2 regions of the Psychrobacter sp. S1-30-MNA-CIBAN-0213 genome follow, and region 1 is predicted to be linked to the other one. Evidence: predicted binding sites of a transcription regulator. Region 1 holds the regulator's gene; the other holds the start of a gene.
The links. Region 1 encodes PhoB, which activates phosphate uptake and scavenging genes when phosphate is short. Its sites were predicted from a motif close to TGTCATNAANCTGTCATAA; they were not measured.

Region 1 (9,985 bases):
CAACAACTTAGTTTATTACAACAAGAGTTGCCGACAGAAAACAGCCTACCCAGTCCGCTACCAAAACAGCACCTAACTGATACGTGGGGCGCTGCGCGTAGCCAAGGCCGCACGCATGAAGGTATAGATATCTTTGCACCGCGAGGCACGCCAATACAGGCAACGACGCAAGGTATTGTCAGAAAAGTTGGTGAAAATAATTTAGGTGGGAAAGTAGTCGTCATCGTAGGTCCTGGCGGCGCAGGACATTATTATGCGCATTTAGAAGATTATGCCGATATCTCGCCTAATGAATGGGTTGATGCTGGCGATATCATTGGCTATGTCGGCGACAGTGGCAATGCAAAAGGCACACCGCCACATGTGCATTACGGTATTTATATCAATGGTAGCGCAGTTAACCCCTACCCATTTTTGCAAAAAGATTAGCGCGCATAGGTGTGTAAAACTGGCCAATACTAACGGCTGCTTACACATGGTAGAGATCGACTGTAGTATCAGTCCGTAGGCGCTGACCGAACATGGGCAGCTGGGAATACTGCACTAAAAGTCGAGCCTTTGCCTTCCATCGACTCAATTTGCAAGTTGGCATCATATTGATACAAGACGTGTTTCACAATCGCTAGTCCCAACCCGGTCCCGCCTGTGGCACGACTGCGACCACTATCAATGCGATAGAAGCGCTCCGTCAAGCGCGTAATATGCTGCGGCGCTATACCAATGCCATTATCTTCGACGGCGAAGCGGCAGCCGTCTGAGGTTCTAGTCCAGCTAATGGCTATATTGCCACCTTTTGGCGTGTACTTAATGGCGTTAATCACCAAGTTAGATAAGGCACTATTTAAGTACATCTCTGACCCATACAATCCATCATAGGTGTCTATCTGCAGGTGAATGCTATGATTATATTCTTGGTTATAGGCCTGCGCGTCATCATAGATATGAGTCAGTAGCTTGGTCATATCGATATAATTCAGCTCATGGGTTTCTTCGATTTCGATTCGAGAGAGCAGCAATAAGTCATTAACAATTCTATTCATCCGTGCAGTCTGCTGGGTCATCAGCTCAAAACCGCGCCGCCACTGCGATGGCATGTCGGGCTGATCTGAAAAGTTTTCGAGATAGCCCATGAGCACTGTTAGTGGTGTTCTGAGCTCATGCGAGACATTTGCCACAAAATCGCGGCGCATCTCCTCTAAATGATGCAAGCGAGTCACATCATAAATAATCAATAACTTCTCGTCACCAAAAGGCGTGAGCTCACATTTCAAATAACGCTTAGGGTCTCGCCATGACGCCATATGAACCCCATCGTTAGGTGTCGTCATCGTCTGATAGTACTGACGAAATTCAGGTACGGTAATGAAGTCAAAAATGCTCTTGCCCTGATCGGCTGCTTGCAGTAATAGCAAATCCTCTGCGGCCTGATTCCACCACTCCAGACTATCATCATCATTCAGCAAAATTACTGCATCTTGTAGTGCCCGTAGTGAGCTTCTGATTTTCTTAAGTTGACCCAGCACTTCTTGCTGAGCAACTTGCTCTTGCTTTCCCTTTTCTTGCTTACTTTGTTGCTCGTTTTCCGTAGGCGTTATCATATAATTCATTATCCTTACGACTATCTACTGCGTTATGATTCACGTGCCGTTTTTTAAAATGGTTATACTTTTTCAATGAGACTAGAGAACCGATAACCCGTACCACGAACGGTTTGAATTAAAGTATCGCAGTCGTGGGGCTTCAATAATTTACGTAAACGCCTGATGTGTACATCAATGGTCCGATCTTCAATATAGACATTACCGCCCCAAACCTGATCTAGCAATTGTGTCCGCGTATAAGCACGCTCTGGATGGCTCATAAAAAACGCCAACAGCCTATATTCTGTTGGACCGATATCAACGATCTTATCATTAGCTGTAACGCGTTGGCCTTTGGGGTCTAGGCTCAGTTTACCTATTTCGATAGGCTTATCAGCACTCAGCGCACTACTACGACGCAATACCGCTTTAATTCTTGAGATTAATTCACGTGTTGAAAAGGGCTTGGTCATATAGTCATCAGCACCAGCATCAAGGCCATGAACCTTACTATCCTCTTCACTTTTGGCCGTCAACATAATGACCGGTATCTCAGCGAGCAATTCATCACTTTTGAGCATGCGACAAAAATCAATGCCGCTTTTATCTCCGGGTAACATCCAGTCTAATAAGATCAGCGCAGGACGATGATCCACCACTTGTTGATGCGCTTCTGAGACATCAGCTGCCTGCAAACTATCAAATCCGGCCATCTCCAATGTCATCACAACCATCTCACGAATCGCTGGTTCATCTTCGACAATCAAAATCTGCTCATTATACATACGACAACCTTATTATTAAGCATTGGTAAAAGCTATATGGTACGGAAAATTCAGGGTGCAAAAAAGGCGATAAACATTCACTAATGTCTGCTTATTAAACGGATTAATTATGACAGTTTGATGACATTCGCGTTTTAAACTTCTAGGGCGTGTCCTCATTTTAAAAATGGTAATAAAAATGAGTACACGCTTTAATACCTTATACTATTTCTAATAAAAAGTTTAGCGGCCCATCATTGATACTTTCGACCTGCATATCAGCAGCAAACTCACCAGTTGCAACATCAGGGTGTTGGGTCTTAGCATAAGCGACTAATTGCTCAAACAGTACTTGTGCTGCATCAGGCGCCATCGCGCCGCCAAAATCAGGGCGACGGCCTTTGTCTGTCTTCGCCATCAAAGTAAACTGCGGTACCAACAACAACCCGCCGCCTACCTGCTGCACGTTTAAATCTAGCTTGCCATACTTAGCTGGATCATCATGATTATCAAAAATACGATAAGTGAGGATTTTATCGATCATCCGCTTTGCATTCTGCAAGTTATCGTCATGCCCTAAGCCAATATATGCCAGTATTCCGTGCTCAATTGAGCCTATACAACATTCATCAACTGTAACACTAGCACGATTTACCCGCTGAATAAGTGCTTTCATAGATTACCTCCTTAAACAATTATGGTCATACGATTGAGTGCTGACCATGATAAAATACAAACACTTCTTATTATTTTCCAGCTCTATCTTCTCATCTTAATTATTATTCTGGTAACCCGTTATGACTTTATTTACCACTATCCAGCAGTTTGTACCGCAGCAAAAGATCAGCAAAGTGGCCGGACGTTTAGCCGCCAGTCGTCATCCTATAGTTAAACGCGCCTTTATTCGTAGCTTTGCCAAAGCTTATAACGTAAAGCTGGATGAATATGAACGACAGAGCCTCAACGCTTACGAAAGCTTTAATGATTTTTTTACTCGTGAACTCAAAGATGATGCTCGTGCTGTTGATACTACCATTCATGGCATCGCAAGCCCTGCTGATGGCATAATTTCCCAGCTCGGTCAGATAGAAGACCACAAAATGCTACAGGCTAAGGGTCGATACTACGACATCGGACAGCTACTTGCCGATAGTGAAGATGGCAGCTATTTCGCTGATGGTAGCTTTGCTACTGTCTATCTAGCTCCTAGCAACTATCACCGCGTACACATGCCATTTGCGGGAACTTTGACTAAAACTCGCTATGTGCCTGGCACACTGTTTTCAGTCAATACTACCACTGCCGCCAATATTCCTGACTTGTTTGCACGTAATGAGCGCTTGGTTTGTATGTTCGATACGGCATACGGTAAAGCGGCAGTCGTAATGGTTGGAGCCATGATTGTCGCCGGTATTGAAACCGTTGCAACAGGCAAAATTACGCGTACTGATGATATTCAAGAAGCTGATCATGACATGAAACTTGAAAAAGGCGATGAACTTGGCCGTTTTTATTTAGGTTCAACCGCTATTGTCATATTGCCTAAAGCTGCAAAAGCTGACTGGCAAGATAACATGGTGGCTAATAGTTTGGTACAAATGGGTCAGTTGTTAGGTATGGCCAATACTGACGAATAAAATACCACTAAAAAACCCAGTTAGTAGCAAGTATTTATTGCTATTGACTGGGTTTTATTTTGCTTATAGATTTACTGTGCTTTCCGAGAACGTCATACTAAAGTTATCGTCTACGTTAATAACGAAAGTGCTTAGTAATAGGATAAGCAAAGAGTATGTTCTCTTCTTGAGTACCGCTTCCGATGTTATGAATAATTAGCGGCGTACCATCGGCGGCCTTCTTATCTGAGACGATCCCAATATGTGGTAAATTACCGTCTGGTAGTCGCCAAGTCACAATATCTCCTGCCAAAAAGCTGTCTTTATCAGTGATAGATAGTGATTTACCATGACGCTCAAAAAACACTTCAAGGTTGGGCACACGGCGATGATCGATGTTTTTATCTGGTGATTTTAGGCCCCAAGTCTTTGGATATTCCGACCAATTTGACTTCATGTCGTGATTAACTAGCTGCTGTAAATCTATATTTTGTAAACGATACGCGCGCACAATTACATCGGTACTTATGCCCGTATCCATTGGCACATCGCCGCGTGGAAAGTCCATTTGACGATAGGCAGGATCATAGCTAACTGTCACTCCGATCTGTTTTTTTGCATCCAGCGCCAGCTTATTTCCACTACTAATAGGGCTGGCAGCCATCACCGGCTGTATCATCATCACTGAGAATACAACTGCTAAGAGAGGTTTTAAACCGTACTGCGTTAGCCTATTCATCCTTTGTGCCTTGTATTATTTATTTTGTGTTGAATAACATCTGATTAGGCAATTCATTATATAGCTCATTTAATAATAGTTATCTTTAATAATAATTAGCTACTTAATCAGATTACTAATGGTCTTAAAGGCCGGATCTTTACTAGTGCGACATAGCTCAAACAAGACAGTCTCAACAGTAGTAATGACCCCACCTGCGCGGCGAATACGCCGTATGGCTTGTTTTTTATCGTACGGAAAGCGCGACCCTACAGCATCGCCGACAATTACTGGTTGCATACCATTATCTAGTAAATCTAACGCCGTCTGCATGACACACACATGCGTCTCAACGCCAAATAGTAGAACGATACTACGATTTTGCTGTGCTAAATAATGCCATGAATCATCGTTGTCGCAAGCACTAAACGTAACTTTTTCAAAACTTTTAGCATTATCACCTTCTAAAAGCTCAAAAATCTCAGGCAACGTATCACCAAGCCCTTTTTTATATTGCTCGTTGAGCATAATAGGAATACCAAGAGCCTGTAGACCTTTAATTAGTGTCGATATTTTTTTGACGATGTTCTCGTAATCGTAGATATGTGGCGTTAGACGCTCTTGTACATCAATAAGCATTGCTTGCGTGTTTTCGCGGGCAATGCGGTAGGTACGATCGGTAATCATAGTGGCCATGTTAGGTACACTCCTTGTACGCTTGCAGCAGGTCGCTGCAGACTAAATTGTTAGTTTATAATTATTAGATATACTCTTATTTAGTCATATTTCGTTCAATGCGTCAATGACCATCCTCTTTATTAACAACTTACGAACGTTGTGTCATAGAGGCTTCATTATTATTTACCAATAAAAAAGCCTCCAATCATCTGACTGGAGGCTCCTTCTAAAATGCTGAAATCTTGCAAAGCTACTACAAGTTTAGAAAATTAAACACGCTCAATGATAGTAGCAATACCTTGACCAAGACCGATACACATCGTCGCTAGACCAATTTCTGTATCAGACTGCTCCATAGCGTTTAGTAAGGTAACCGTGATACGAGCACCCGAACAGCCTAGTGGATGACCTAGTGCAATTGCGCCACCGTTGATATTGACGATGTCTTGCTTGTCCGTCAAGTTCAAGGCTTTAAGGACTGACAAGCCTTGCGCTGCGAATGCTTCGTTTAGCTCGATGGTTTGCATATCATCGATGCTCATGCCAGCACGCTTAAGTGCTTTGTTCGTGGCAGGTACAGGACCGTAACCCATGATAGCCGCATCACAACCAGCGACTGCCATGCTACGAATACGAGCACGAGGCTTCAGACCTAAATCTTTGGCTTTTTGTGCGCTCATTACTAGCATTGCTGATGCACCATCAGATAATGCAGATGAGGTAGCAGCAGTCACTGTACCGCCTTTAGGATCAAAAGCTGGACGTAGCTTTTGCATTTGCTCCATCGTCGCATCTGGGCGAATTACTTCATCAACGGTACATAGTTGCAGACGACCAGTCGCATCATGACCTTCGATACCGATGATTTCATTGTCAAAACGACCTTCAGTGGTCGCAGCCCATGCACGGCGATGAGACTCAAGACCAAAGGCATCTTGCTCTTCACGGGTGATATTGTTCATACGACCAAGCATCTCGGCAGTCAAGCCCATCATGTTTGAGGCTTTTGCATAATGCTTTGACGCTTCAGGGTTTAGATCAACACCATGCATCATGCCGACATGGCCCATATGTTCAACACCACCGATGATGAAAACCTCACCTTGGTTGGTCATGATTTGAGCTGCAGCAGTGTGTAGCGCCTGCATAGAAGAACCACATAGACGGTTGACTGTTTGGCCGCCCGCTGTTTTTGGAATACCAGCCAGCAGACCGATGTTACGACCGATATTCAAACCTTGCTCTAGGGTTTGGTTGACACAGCCCCAAATGATGTCTTCAACGTCACGTGGGTCAAAGTCGTTACGCTCAACCAATGCACGTACTAGCTCAGCAGATATGCTATCAGCGCGGACGTGACGGAACATTCCGTTTTTAGTTTTACCCATCGCTGAGCGTACACCATCTACGATGACCACGTCTTTTGGACTTAAAGTTGTCATACTATCTTCCTTTTCAATTTTTATTGTCAGTGTTGTCGATCCAATCTGGCTCTATACTCGTCAATCTCGCTACCAGTACGATGTGTATCTTGGTATGCAATCTGACTGTATTAAACTTTCATTGAACCGACTAAAACGGTACGTTTGCGGTCAAAGCTATCGATATAGCCATTGCTATCCGCTTCGCCAGCAAACGTACTGCACTTCATCCTAGTAATGACTGCCTATTACGCTGTTGCGTAAAAAGTTTCGCCTGCTTCTGCCATGTCGCGAATCTTTTGCGGGGCTTCATAGGCTTTGCCAAGGTATGCGTACTTTTCACACAGTGCCAAGTAGTTATCTAGACCCATTTGGTCGATATAACGGCAAGGACCACCGCGGAATGGCGGGAAACCAACGCCCATAATCATCGCCATATCCGCTTCAGATGGCGTGCTAACGATGTTATCTTCTAGGCAGCGTACGGTCTCATTACAGAAAGCCAGCATGGTGCGGTCGATTATCGCTTGATCCTCAAACGTTTGCTTGTCGTTATCAGTCGTCGCTTTTAATAGCTCATAAGTCGCTTCGTCAGCCACTTTCTTTGGCTTACCACGCTTGTCCGTTTCATACTTATAGAAACCAACGCCGTTTTTCTGACCTAAACGCTCGTTCTCATATAAATGCTGAATCGCACCTTTATAATCAGGCTTCATGCGGTCAGGATACCCATCTGCCATGACTTCTGCACCATGGACACCAGTATCTAAACCGACGACGTCGATTAGGTAAGCAGGACCCATCGGCCAGCCAAATTTTTCCATAACTTTATCGACATGAACGAAGTCAGCGCCTTGCTTAAGTAATAAGTCAAATGCGCCAAAGTATGGGAACAATACACGGTTCACTAAGAAACCTGGGCAATCATTCACCACAACTGGCACTTTACCCATCTTAGAGGCTAAAGCAACAGTAGTAGAAATAGCTTCTTCTGAAGACTTTTCACCACGAATGACCTCGACCAATGGCATACGACTCACAGGGTTAAAGAAGTGCATACCGACGAAGTTTTCTGGACGCTCAAGTGCTTCCGCTAGGAAAGTAATAGAAATAGTCGAGGTGTTTGACGCTAGGATACAATCGTCTTTTACTAGGCCTTCTACTTCTTTTAGTACCGCACGCTTAACGTTTGGATTTTCTACTACCGCTTCGATAACGATGTCAGTTTCAGCAAAGTCACCATAGTTAAGCGTTGGACGGATACGGCTCAAGGTTTCACCCATTTTGGTTGGGGTCATTTTACCGCGATCAACCATCTTGCCTAGTAGCTTGCTGGCTTCGCCCATACCAAGATCTAATTGCTCAGACTTGATATCTTTCATAATAATTGGCAAGCCCTTGCTCGCTGCCTGATAAGCGATACCGCCGCCCATGATACCAGCGCCCAATACAGCCGCTTCATTGATGTCATGTGCTTGCTTGCTGTGCTGCTTCGCTAATTTTTTAACCAATTGATCATTTAAGAATAGACCAACTAAGCTTTCTGCTTGTGGCGTTTTCGCCGCTTTAGCAAAGTAAGTCGCTTCGACTTCGATTGCTTTATCACGTGGCAGATTTACATGCTTTTCAATCGCTTCAATAGCAAGCGCAGGCGCCGGATATTGCTTAGGATTGGCTTTGGCAAAGATCATACCTTTTGCACTGTTAAACGCCATCGCTTGCTCAAGCTGATTTAATTTAACAGGCACCAGTTTCTCTTCACGCTTCGCTTTCCAATCAAGCTCACCTGAGATACATTTTTTGACTAGGTCAATCGCCGCATCTTGTAAGTCATCAGCAGGTACGGTCGCATCAACTAGGCCTAATTTTAGTGCATCAAGCGCTTTTTTAGGTGCACCAGTTGCAATCAATTCAAGAGCATTATCGATACCAATCACACGTGTACTACGAACCGTACCACCAAAACCTGGGAAGATACCCAGTTGAGTTTCTGGTAAACCGATAATCGCTTTGTCACTCATGACGCGATATTCGCAAACTAAGGTCATCTCACAACCACCGCCAAGCGCCGCGCCATTGATAGCAGCTACTTTCGGGAACGGTAAGTCTTCAAAGCGATTAAAAGTATCGTTAATACCAACGACCCACTCTTTAATCTCACTTTCTGGCTTCTTAAATGAGCCGACGAATTCAGTGATGTCAGCACCAGCGATAAAGACGCCTTTGCTTGAAGTGACGATTAAACCTTTGACGTCATCAGACTTTTCAAGTGCACTGACCGCTTCAGTAAACTGCTTATTGGTCTCAGCATCAAACTTATTCACGCTCTCATTTTCGGCGTTGTACTGCATATTGGCGATGCCATCCTCTAGCATTGTCACCGTGATGCGATTTCCTTGATATACCATTTCAAACTCCTTGCTATGTAATAAAAACTATTTGATAAAAATCAAATCATAAAAGCTACGTTTTAGAATTAAAATGAATAGCTCGTTGCTGTTAATAAAACGAGTAAAAATACTGTCAACTTGCAAGCTAATGCTTTGCTAAATTAAGCAGTGATGATGTCTTTATTATCCCGCGCTCATTGACATGGCGCATCGTTATTATCCTAATTTTTTGCTTCGATATAAGTCTAATGATAAATATATTCAATCAAACGTAAATTTAGACGCAGGTTTAATCCGTAGCAGGTTCAATCCATAATAGTAACTTAACTACGGGTCTTTTATACCATTAGACCATTTTGACGTCATTTAGTGTAGGGGATTATGCCCCCGACTGTCACAAGCTAATGCCAGACTCACAAGTCACTATTAAATTATTAACAGTTAAATCAATAGCAGACATTTTCCTTATGACAAGCCTGTTTTATATATCAGTCAGCTTATAGGTTATTCATACGGTTAACATCGTTAATCAACACCACAGTCAACACTTTATAAAAACACATTCAACCTACAAGTTAAATCACCAATACGTAACCAAAATAAAACAGCGCTTAGCGTGTACGTACAAGCCGTATCAGCTATCATGCTACACTAGCTCGTTATTCGTTTTTATTCACGTCTTTTTTATTTCTATTCACATGGTGGTTGGTTGAGTTATGTCTGTTTCTTCTGCGCCTCGTTTTGTTCCTTTTACCAATTTCGAGCAATTCCATAGCACGTTGCGCGCGCAATTAGCGCAAGATATCGAAGTACTGTTT
Region 2 (9,985 bases), on a different contig from region 1:
TAGGTAAATGTGTATTTTCTAAATGGAAATGGCTTTTATTTTAAAGTTATAAATAGTCGTAAATAGCATCGCTAACGTAATATATTACCTTAAAAGAAATTAACACAGAATACAAATGTCAAACTGTTACATAGCACTGTTATTTCCTGCTCAAACGGATGCTATTATTATTAAACAGTAATAATTAATAAAAGCGCTTATAAAAATAAAATGGAATTAAGATATGTCTAATAATAAACAAGATCCTGTTCAGCATAAAGAGCAATCTAAAGATCAGAAGCTAAAAACGGTAAACAATCAAATGAGCAAGCAAGTGATAGATCAGCGTTTGACTCTCAATCCCCTGAGTCAGTTTTCGATGGATAAGGATGCGCTTAGGTTGGCATTGGTGACTGCACAATACGCCTTGCGAGCGACCCGACAACAAACGCCGCCAACCGTCAATAAACCAACCGGGCTTCTGGTGCTGGTCAATGGGATGGAGCAGGCAGGCAAGGGCACTGCTGTCAAGCAATTGCGCCAGTGGGTCGATCCGCGATTATTAAAAGTAGAAGCAACGATTGGTCACCCGCCTCTCAAATACCAACCTATTTGGCAAGCTCATACAAAGGCCATGCCGCGTCATGGTGATGTCATGGTTTATTTTGGCAACTGGTATGCTGACCTGCTATATAACGTGATGCATATGGCAACCGTAGCCATTCAGGATGAGGATATTAAAAAATCAACGCGTAATAAAGGTAAACATTCCAAAGATAAGTGCTCTAAGCATAAAGCTATTAACTACAATGATTCAGATAAACATCAAATGCTACCTATTGCTAAATGGCAAGATTATTTGCAGCAGCAGCTGATTAAGTTGCAGATATTTGAGCGTGATCTAGCGGCGAACCAAACCAAGATACTGAAGTGCTGGTTTCATATTGATGTGGATACCTTGCAGGCACGTTTAAAGGATAAAGAGGCCGATCCACAGTTTTTATATCAAATTGATTGGAGTGATACCGAGATATTAGCGCAGTTTAATCATGTTGCAGTGGCGTTATTAAGGCAACAAGATGACTGGGTCATTATTGATGGTAGTGATAAGTCGCAGGCCGCGACTGACTTTTGTCATGAAGTATTGCAAGCTATGCAGATGGCGCTTGCGAGTAGCGTTCCTGCAGATGATGACAAGGCTACTGACGAAATTACCGATGGAATGGCTGATAAAGCCACTAATGCTAGCGAAAACAACACTAATAACATTAATAACGATAGCGATAACAGCAATCAGAACTTTGCATCTAAAAACCCTGAATCTAGGAATTTTGTACCTGTAAAGATACCTGAGAAGCTTATAGAGATTGATGCTCCAGATGTAGATAAGTCAGATTATAATAAGCAACTTGCGAAGAAGCAGGCCAAGCTTGCAGAGTTACTACGTGCACGCAAGGGTCGTCATGTGGTATTTGCCTTTGAAGGAATGGATGCTGCTGGCAAGGGCGGTGCTATTAAACGGCTTGTCGCACCACTCGATCCACGTGAGTACCAAGTTTATAATATTGGCGCACCGATGTTATATGAGTTGCAGCACCCATATTTGTGGCGATTTTGGACGAGTCTGCCAAATGAGCAGACTGATCGTATAAGCCGTATCGCTATCTTTGATCGTACTTGGTATGGACGAGTATTGGTGGAGCGTGTCGAGGCGTTAACAGACGAGGCAGTTTGGCAGCGCGCCTATGATGAAATTAATCGTTTTGAAGCAGATCTAACAGCAGCAGGAACGATTGTTATAAAGTACTGGCTTGCTATCGATAAAAAAGAGCAGTTAAAACGTTTTGAAGATCGCCGCGAGACCCCGCATAAGCAATTTAAACTAACTGATGATGATTGGCGCAACCGTGATAAATGGCCAGACTATGTGCAAGCAGCGGCTGATATGCTGGCACGTACTGATACAATCGATACACCGTGGTGCGTAATTGCAACTAACGAAAAGCGTCGTGCACGTTTAGAGGTACTAGACCATGCTATTGCACAACTAAAATCCCGCTCATAGATATTACATTAAGTACGATAGCATTATTACAAAGCAACTGAAAAGAGATTGGGTTTAGAACGTCTTGATATTAATACTTTATATGTTTTCTTTGACAATTCACCGTGAATATTGATAATAGGGCCAACAATAACTGAAGATTCTATATACTCTTATTTAGCCTAAGAAAAAGTAAGCAGTATAAAGACAGCTGATGCAGATATCTTCAGTTACAAATCTTATAGTATCATTATGCATTATGTTCAATTATTTAATATAATAGGCACGTGCTCGCAATGGCTGAATAAGCAATCTGCTAATTTCAGCGCAAAGTTATATTACAAATGGGTTATTAGCCTTATTTAATAGCAATAATTAAGTTGTTAAAATTGACAGTATCATGAACATAGCTATCATGAGTGAATATTTAAGCCGCAAGATGCTTTAATCAAATGATTTAGCGTTATACCTTGCGGCTTAGTAGTATGTTAGACGCTCTAATTTCTATCGCACGTTTATAACGTGAAAAAGTCAATATAATGACAAAAAATCGATAAAAATCTACAAGCCAATAAATTTCTAAAAAAGTACTTAAAGCAGTGCTTCAAAACAGTATTCAAAAGAACCATGTCGCGCATATGATGTCATGATTTTAATCCTCCTCTGACATAGATAGTGTTATGCGTTGCAATGTTATCAATCGCAAGTATTTTCAATCAGCTTACGCAAGGCGTATTAATTTATGGGTATTAGCAGCAGTTCTACAGAGCCGACCAAACCAGTTGGCAATATGAGAATCAATCTATTTTTTGCTATTTTACTGATTGCGATGACCAGCTATTTTTTATGGTGGGGATTCGATTACACCCTGCGTCAACAGACGACGCTATTCATTGTTGCGACGGCTTTTGGTGTCTTCATGGCATTCAATATCGGTGGTAATGATGTCGCCAACTCTTTTGGTACCTCAGTAGGTTCTGGCACCTTGACTATCCCGCAAGCGTTATGTGTGGCAGCGATATTTGAAGTGTCGGGGGCAGTACTGGCTGGTGGTGAAGTGACCGATACTATTCGAAGCGGAATTGTAGATTTAGATGGTCTGAGTGTCACGCCCAATCAGTTCATCTATGTCATGCTTTCAGCTTTGATTGCTGCTGCATTTTGGCTGTTGTTTGCTACGCGTAAAGGCTTACCAGTTTCAACGACGCACTCCATTATCGGTGGGGTTGTTGGTAGTTCCATTGTCCTTGGCATCACTCTGGGCGGTACTGAGATGGCGCTATCAACGGTAGATTGGGGAACCGTTGGAACTATTGCTATCTCTTGGGTATTGTCGCCGCTACTAGGTGGTGTTCTGTCCTACCTCCTATATGGACGGATTAAGAAAAACATCATTGAATATAATGATAAAACAGAGGCACACATTGCGACACTCAAAGGCAATAAAAAAACCTTAAAGCAAAATCATAAAGAGTTTTTAGACGCTCTAACAGAGTCAGAGCAACTCGCTTATACTTCAGCGATGTTACGTGACCAAGAAATCTACAAAGATGATGATTGTATCGTTGAAGAATTAGAAACCGATTATTATAAACGGCTTTATGAAATTGAAAACGAGCGCAGTAACCTTGACACGCTAAAAGCACTCAAACAATGGGTACCTATTATTGCCGCTGCAGGTGGCGCAGTAATGACTTCTCTAGTCGTCTTTAAAGGCTTGAAAAACGTCAATAACGGCTTGACGACCCTGCAGGGTTTTTTAATCATGGGGATGATAGCGGCGTTGGTGTGGCTCGCGACCTTTATCTATACCAAGAGTATCCGTGGTAAACATAAAGAAGACTTGACCAAAGCGACGTTTATTATGTTTAGCTGGATGCAGGTCTTTACCGCATCAGCCTTTGCATTTAGTCATGGTTCAAATGATATCGCTAACGCTGTCGGTCCATTTGCAGCGATCATGGATGTGATTCGTACTAATAGCATTTCTACAGAAGCTGCGGTACCACCTGCTGTGATGCTGACCTTTGGTGTGGCACTTATTGTTGGTCTTTGGTTCATTGGTAAAGAAGTTATCCAAACAGTGGGTACAAATTTGGCAAAAATGCATCCTGCTTCTGGTTTCTCAGCTGAATTGGCTGCCGCTGCTGTGGTTATGGGTGCATCGACGATGGGTCTGCCAGTATCGAGCACCCATACCTTAGTAGGTGCGGTACTGGGTATTGGTATTGTTAATAGAGATACCAACTGGAAACTCATGAAGCCGATTGGTCTGGCTTGGATCGTTACTCTTCCTGCAGCGGCTTCAATGTCTGCAATCAGTTATATCGTATTGGTCAACATTTTTTAATGCTAAGGTTGTAAAGTTGGTAAATCAGACTTTATGAGTTAGGTAAACACAATAAAAAACGCTTATCCGTATTTTGCAGATAAGCGTTTTTTTGTATTCAAGTTAAAGCTGAGTATTTAGAGCGTGACATCAATTAGTCATTTTAAGCCTCACGATCTAGATGATGACATACCCTAGATTTAAGCAGTACCGAATTGCTGGCGTTTTTTGGCAAAGAAGCGATCTAAGCGATCCATAGCGTCTTCTAAATCATGCAGGTTGGGCAAGAACACCACGCGGAAATGATCAGGTGCATCCCAGTTAAAGCCAGTACCTTGCACCATTAATACTTTTTCCTCTAGTAGCAGCTCCATCATAAACTGCATGTCATCCTCTATAGGATAAACGGCAGGATCCATCTTTGGAAAGCAGTAAAATGCGCCTTGAGGCATGGTGCAAGAAATGCCTTTGATAGCATTAAGACGTGAAACAGCCATTTCGCGTTGCTTATGTAAACGTCCTTTTTCTGAAGTTAATTCTTTCATACTTTGATAGCCACCCATCGCGGTCTGAATTGCATACTGTCCTGTGACGTTTGAGCATAGGCGCATGGACGCAAGCATGTCCAAGCCTTCAATAAAATCGCTGGCATGTTGTTTTTTACCAGAAACCATCATCCAGCCAGCGCGAAAGCCTGCAATCCGATGCGATTTAGATAGTCCGTTATACGATAAAATAAGAACCTCATCAGACAAGGTACTCATTGGCGTATGCACCATGTCGTCATAAAGCACGCGATCATAAATCTCATCTGCCATAATGACCAAGTCATGCTCAATGGCAACTTCAATGATTTGTTTGAGGACTTCATCTGAATAAAGCGCACCCGTAGGGTTATTAGGATTGATGACGACAATGCCTTTGGTCTTGCTAGTAATCTTTGATTTGATATCTTCAATATCAGGATGCCAGTTGTCTTCTTCATTACAGCGATAATGCACTGCTGTACCGCCAGCGAGATTGGTTGCTGCTGTCCATAATGGATAATCTGGCATCGGAATCAAAACCTCATCACCATCATTCATCAACGCCTGCATAGTCATGACGATCAGCTCAGAAACGCCATTACCTAAATAGACATCACGCACGTCTACGGCAGATAGCAGGCCTTTTGATTGATAATATTGCAGTACAGCTTTACGTGCCGAAAAAATACCTTGCGAGTCTGAATATCCAGTGGCTTCAGGCAAGTTCATTGCTACGTCGCGCAAGATTTCGTGCGGTGCGCTAAGTCCGAAGGGAGCAGGGTTACCAATGTTTAGCTTTAAAATACGCTGACCTTCTGCTTCCATCTTAGTCGCTGTTTGTAGCAATGGCCCACGGATGTCGTAGCAAACGTTTTGTAATTTAGTAGATTTTTTTAGTGATGTCATAGTATTACTACCTGTAGTTATTTTATTTTTTGAGTCTGCTTGCTGGTCTGTTGATTGTATTGCGCTGCTAGCTTCCTTACTGACAGTTTTTTCTTGTGAATTATAAGATGAATGATGACTGGCTTGAGTATCTGATGGGCTAGCTGGTCTATCGTTGTTAATAGCGTCTTGATTCTTGTCGTCATTCTTTAGGTCGCCACGAAGTAAGTAACCTTCGCTACATCCCAAGATACGTGCGAGAGTTGGCAGTTTGGATGAGACGATACCGTTAGTGCCACGCTCCCAATTGGAGATCGCGCCGCGACTAACTTTTGCACCAGCTTCAGTCATCGCTTGAGCCAATTGCTCAGCAGTAAGACCCTTATCTCGACGCAACTGTACTAAACGTTCGGCTTGTGTCAGCTTGTCCTTAGTATCACTCATAATCGTCCCAGCCTTCTATTTTGTTAGAGCTGTTTTAATGACTCTAATTAGGTGTTTTTAATAAATTAAGATTTTAATTGGTATGGAATTATATTTTCACTGTGTCTATTGCAAGATATTATTGCATTATTTACATGGATGCAAGTTTTTTAACAATTGATAATGCAAGTTATTCTTGCATTAAGTTAAGTGAGAATGTAATGGTAGTTTCAATAAGATTATAAATATCATCATAGCTAACATAGAAATTAGTAATCTGCATTAAATAAACTGGAAATGACACAGGTTCTAATCGTCACATAGTGTTGTTATATTCTTTATAATCATGATGTTATTAAAGTTTTAACTAGCTTATTAGTGTTTACCTCACAGCTCGCATTTTTACGTGTAGATTTGGTAAATGTAGAGAAGGATTTATTGTGTAATCATGGTGAATTGCTATATCTTATTTATCTACTATGCTGAGTACTACATACATTCATTAACAAATACGGGCAGCGGGTTTTAGATACTTGCCTTGAATAACTGGCTTATAACCAACAGATAAAGAACGTTAGATTAGTCTCTTAAAGTGTTCGCAATAGTACTTTATTAACAGGCTAGATAATAATTGGCAGACTAGATAATAAATACTCAAATTAAGGATAGACCATGCAAGACAATCAACTTAGCAAAGAAGAGATCAGCCAGTTAACTGAAGCTGACTGGAAAGAACGCCTGAGCGCCGATGAATATCACGTAATGCGCGAGAAGGGTACAGAACGTCCATTTACTGGCGTTTACAATGATACTGAGGATAAAGGTATCTATCGTTGTAAAGGCTGCGGTGCTAATTTGTTTGACTCTGCGAGCAAGTTTGATGCTAGCTGCGGTTGGCCAAGTTTCGATCAAGGGATCGATAACAGTGCTATTGAAGAGCATGTTGATAATTCATTGGGCATGACTCGTACAGAAGTCACATGTAGCAACTGCGGTGCACATTTAGGTCACGTATTCCCAGATGGGCCAAGTGAAACGACAGGCATGCGCTATTGCATCAACTCAGTTGCTATCGATTTGGACGAAGCAGACAAGTAGAATAAGTACTGTTAAGACGACTACATTTTGCACCATTCAAGTAAGTGATTAAAACAAGGATAGCTGATGAGCACTATTTATGATTTTACGGCTGAGCGTGTAGATGGTACGCAGCAAGCGTTTTCTGACTACCAAGGTAAAGTGCTGCTGCTGGTTAATACTGCCAGCAAATGTGGCTTTACGCCTCAATTTGAGGGTTTAGAAGCACTTTACCAGCAGTATAAAGATCAGGGGTTAATGATCATCGGTTTTCCTTGTAATCAATTTGGTAGTCAAGATCCAGGCACTAATGACGAAATTGGTGCGTTCTGTCAAAAGAACTATGGCGTGACCTTTCCTATGATGGCCAAGATAGATGTCAATGGTGACCATGCTCATCCTATCTTTGAATGGCTTAAAGAACAAAAGGGTGGGGTACTCACAGATGGTATCAAATGGAACTTTACTAAGTTTTTAATCGGTCATAATGGACAGGTAATCGATCGCTATGGACCAACGACCAAGCCTGAATCAATGAAAGCTGATATCGAGCGTGCATTAGTAGCCGCTAAATAGTTTGAATAACTAAAATAGCTTTATATTGCTAAAAATATAAAGCTAATTAAAACAATTGCTTGTCGAATTATTAAGTAATAATGCAAAAAATATGGAATAAAAGGTCAAATAGTATTTGACAGGCAGTTGTAAATCTATATAATACACACCCACAGCAAGGGGCTTTAATTAATAAGTTCTGAGTTGTTAGAAATTATCGTTAAGGTATTTCGATATTAACTAGAGCGTGACTACTTTAGTTAATAAAAGCTTTAGAAAATTCTATTTAAAGAATTTTCTCTTGTAGTAAGATATAGGAAACGAGTTTTATAGAATTTTCAGATACGAAAATTCTCTTGCGCTCGGATGAAGCAGTGCTTCATTTATTCCTCGCTCAGGGTGATTAGCTCAGTTGGTAGAGCGTCTGCCTTACACGCAGAATGTCGGCGGTTCGAATCCGTCATCACCCACCACTTATTAGCAAGTGGACCTGTAGAAAGGTTAAATGCTAATACGACCTAAGCAGCGGTAGTTCAGTTGGTTAGAATACCGGCCTGTCACGCCGGGGGTCGCGGGTTCGAGTCCCGTCCGCTGCGCCATATTTAAAACGAATTTAGACTCTCGAGTTTATCCAAGTTTTGCCCCAAGTATTCATTTACTTGGGGTTTTTTTGTGCTTGATTAATTTGTATAAAATATTGATTTATAAGATTATTTTTTTTATAACTTAATACTTGTCAAAAACTTCTCTCTTGTTATATTCAGTATGTTTTCTCGAAAATGATTTTGTTGTTTTTTATCTTATTAGAGGATTATATTGGCAGATTATGTAATAAAAGATGGTGAAATATTGATATGTATTTATTAACTAAATGTTTTTAGTTATAGCTTATATCGAAAAATTCAGCTTGCGTCGTCTTTGCAAGAAGGTTACTGTTATAGATAATTTATGTATGCCGTTGCTAATTTTCATCTAAATATATCCATATATGCGGATATATTTATCAGATTGTAATAATTGTTCCTCATGCGTCTGACAAAAGTATTTTAGTCAACTGAGCTTATAATAATAATTTTAAATCCAGTGTCGGATTTATTCGGCAGTGAACCAATGATCCATGCTTTTGCAATGTGTAAAAAAACAATTGTACTAAACATCTAAATGGAGAAATTGAAATGATTGAGAATAACAAACCTACCTCAGACAAGAAGTATCCCAAATCCACAGAATATAAAGGACGGAAAATTAAGTTTTCTGATCTGCCAGGCTCTGACTTACCAAGCTCTGACCTAAAGGACAAGGCGGCACTTGAAGTCGAGAAACGCATCGATAAAAGCCAAAAGCACTTACGGAAATTAAAGGTTGAAATTGATAACAAAGCATTTGAAGTCGTAGAGTTAAATGAAGGAATATTTGAGTCCGGTTTACTGCCGTATTCTTCGTACTCATCGCCGGTTGAGTTGGCACAAGACGTGATTGACTACATAACAGAATTTAAAAAATAAACTCTCTTAAAAATACAGTTTATCCAAATTCACACTGCCTGGACCTTTGCTTCAAGCATCTAATTCCAAGCATCTTATAAAGGAATTGTCACTCATGACTTGTAGAAAAAATGTGAATGCTCTGACGACAGAGGAAAAGGCAGCTTTCATCACCGCTATTAAACTTATGAAGGCCGAGGAGTACGTGTACGTCGACAACCCAAACGATGAACCACACGTACGTGCCAGATATCCTAATATAACCAACACCTATGACAAGTATGTACTCGACCATCATATCGCTATGTATACAGGGACCCCAGGAGGGTGGGGGAATGGTTTTTTGACTCGCAATGCAGTGTACCGTGGTCCAGCGTTTTTGCCATGGCAACGTGAGTTTATACGCCGTTTCGAGCTGGACTTGGACAGATTGGTGCCCGGGGTGACTTTGCCATATTGGGACTGGGCGTCAGATGCGGCGGACCCTATTAATGCGGTGGTCTGGACGAATGACCTTATGGGCGGTAACGGATCTGGCGCGAGTAGAGTGGTTCGAAGTGGTCCATTTGCTTATGATGATGCAGATCCGGATAACAGTTGGGTTATTATTAATTATCTTGGACTACCGGACGGCGGATTGGTTCGGAATTTTGGCTCGCGCCGTAACACTCCGAACTTGCCC

Region 2: a site for PhoB is predicted at 2,550-2,568, ahead of AAEY87_RS03200 (inorganic phosphate transporter). Genes of this name have one in related genera too.

The regions. Positions count from the first base shown of each region.
Region 1 is NZ_JBEOPE010000014.1:42,959-52,943, reverse strand. Features, by position in the region: gene AAEY87_RS12025 (M23 family metallopeptidase) at 1-429, shown strand, start outside; gene phoR (phosphate regulon sensor histidine kinase PhoR) at 498-1,598, opposite strand; gene phoB (phosphate regulon transcriptional regulator PhoB) at 1,661-2,365, opposite strand; gene dtd (D-aminoacyl-tRNA deacylase) at 2,565-3,020, opposite strand; gene asd (archaetidylserine decarboxylase) at 3,142-3,981, shown strand; gene AAEY87_RS12000 (DUF1287 domain-containing protein) at 4,097-4,699, opposite strand; gene AAEY87_RS11995 (isochorismatase family protein) at 4,799-5,374, opposite strand; gene fadA (acetyl-CoA C-acyltransferase FadA) at 5,626-6,798, opposite strand; gene fadB (fatty acid oxidation complex subunit alpha FadB) at 7,026-9,185, opposite strand; gene AAEY87_RS11980 (polyprenyl synthetase family protein) at 9,884-9,985, shown strand, end outside.
Region 2 is NZ_JBEOPE010000002.1:330,295-340,279, reverse strand. Features, by position in the region: gene AAEY87_RS03205 (ATPase) at 302-2,044, shown strand; gene AAEY87_RS03200 (inorganic phosphate transporter) at 2,766-4,373, shown strand; gene AAEY87_RS03195 (aminotransferase class I/II-fold pyridoxal phosphate-dependent enzyme) at 4,553-6,208, opposite strand; gene msrB (peptide-methionine (R)-S-oxide reductase MsrB) at 6,860-7,285, shown strand; gene AAEY87_RS03185 (glutathione peroxidase) at 7,352-7,840, shown strand; tRNA gene AAEY87_RS03180 (tRNA-Val) at 8,217-8,292, shown strand; tRNA gene AAEY87_RS03175 (tRNA-Asp) at 8,342-8,418, shown strand; gene AAEY87_RS03170 (hypothetical protein) at 8,995-9,324, shown strand; gene AAEY87_RS03165 (tyrosinase family protein) at 9,419-9,985, shown strand, end outside.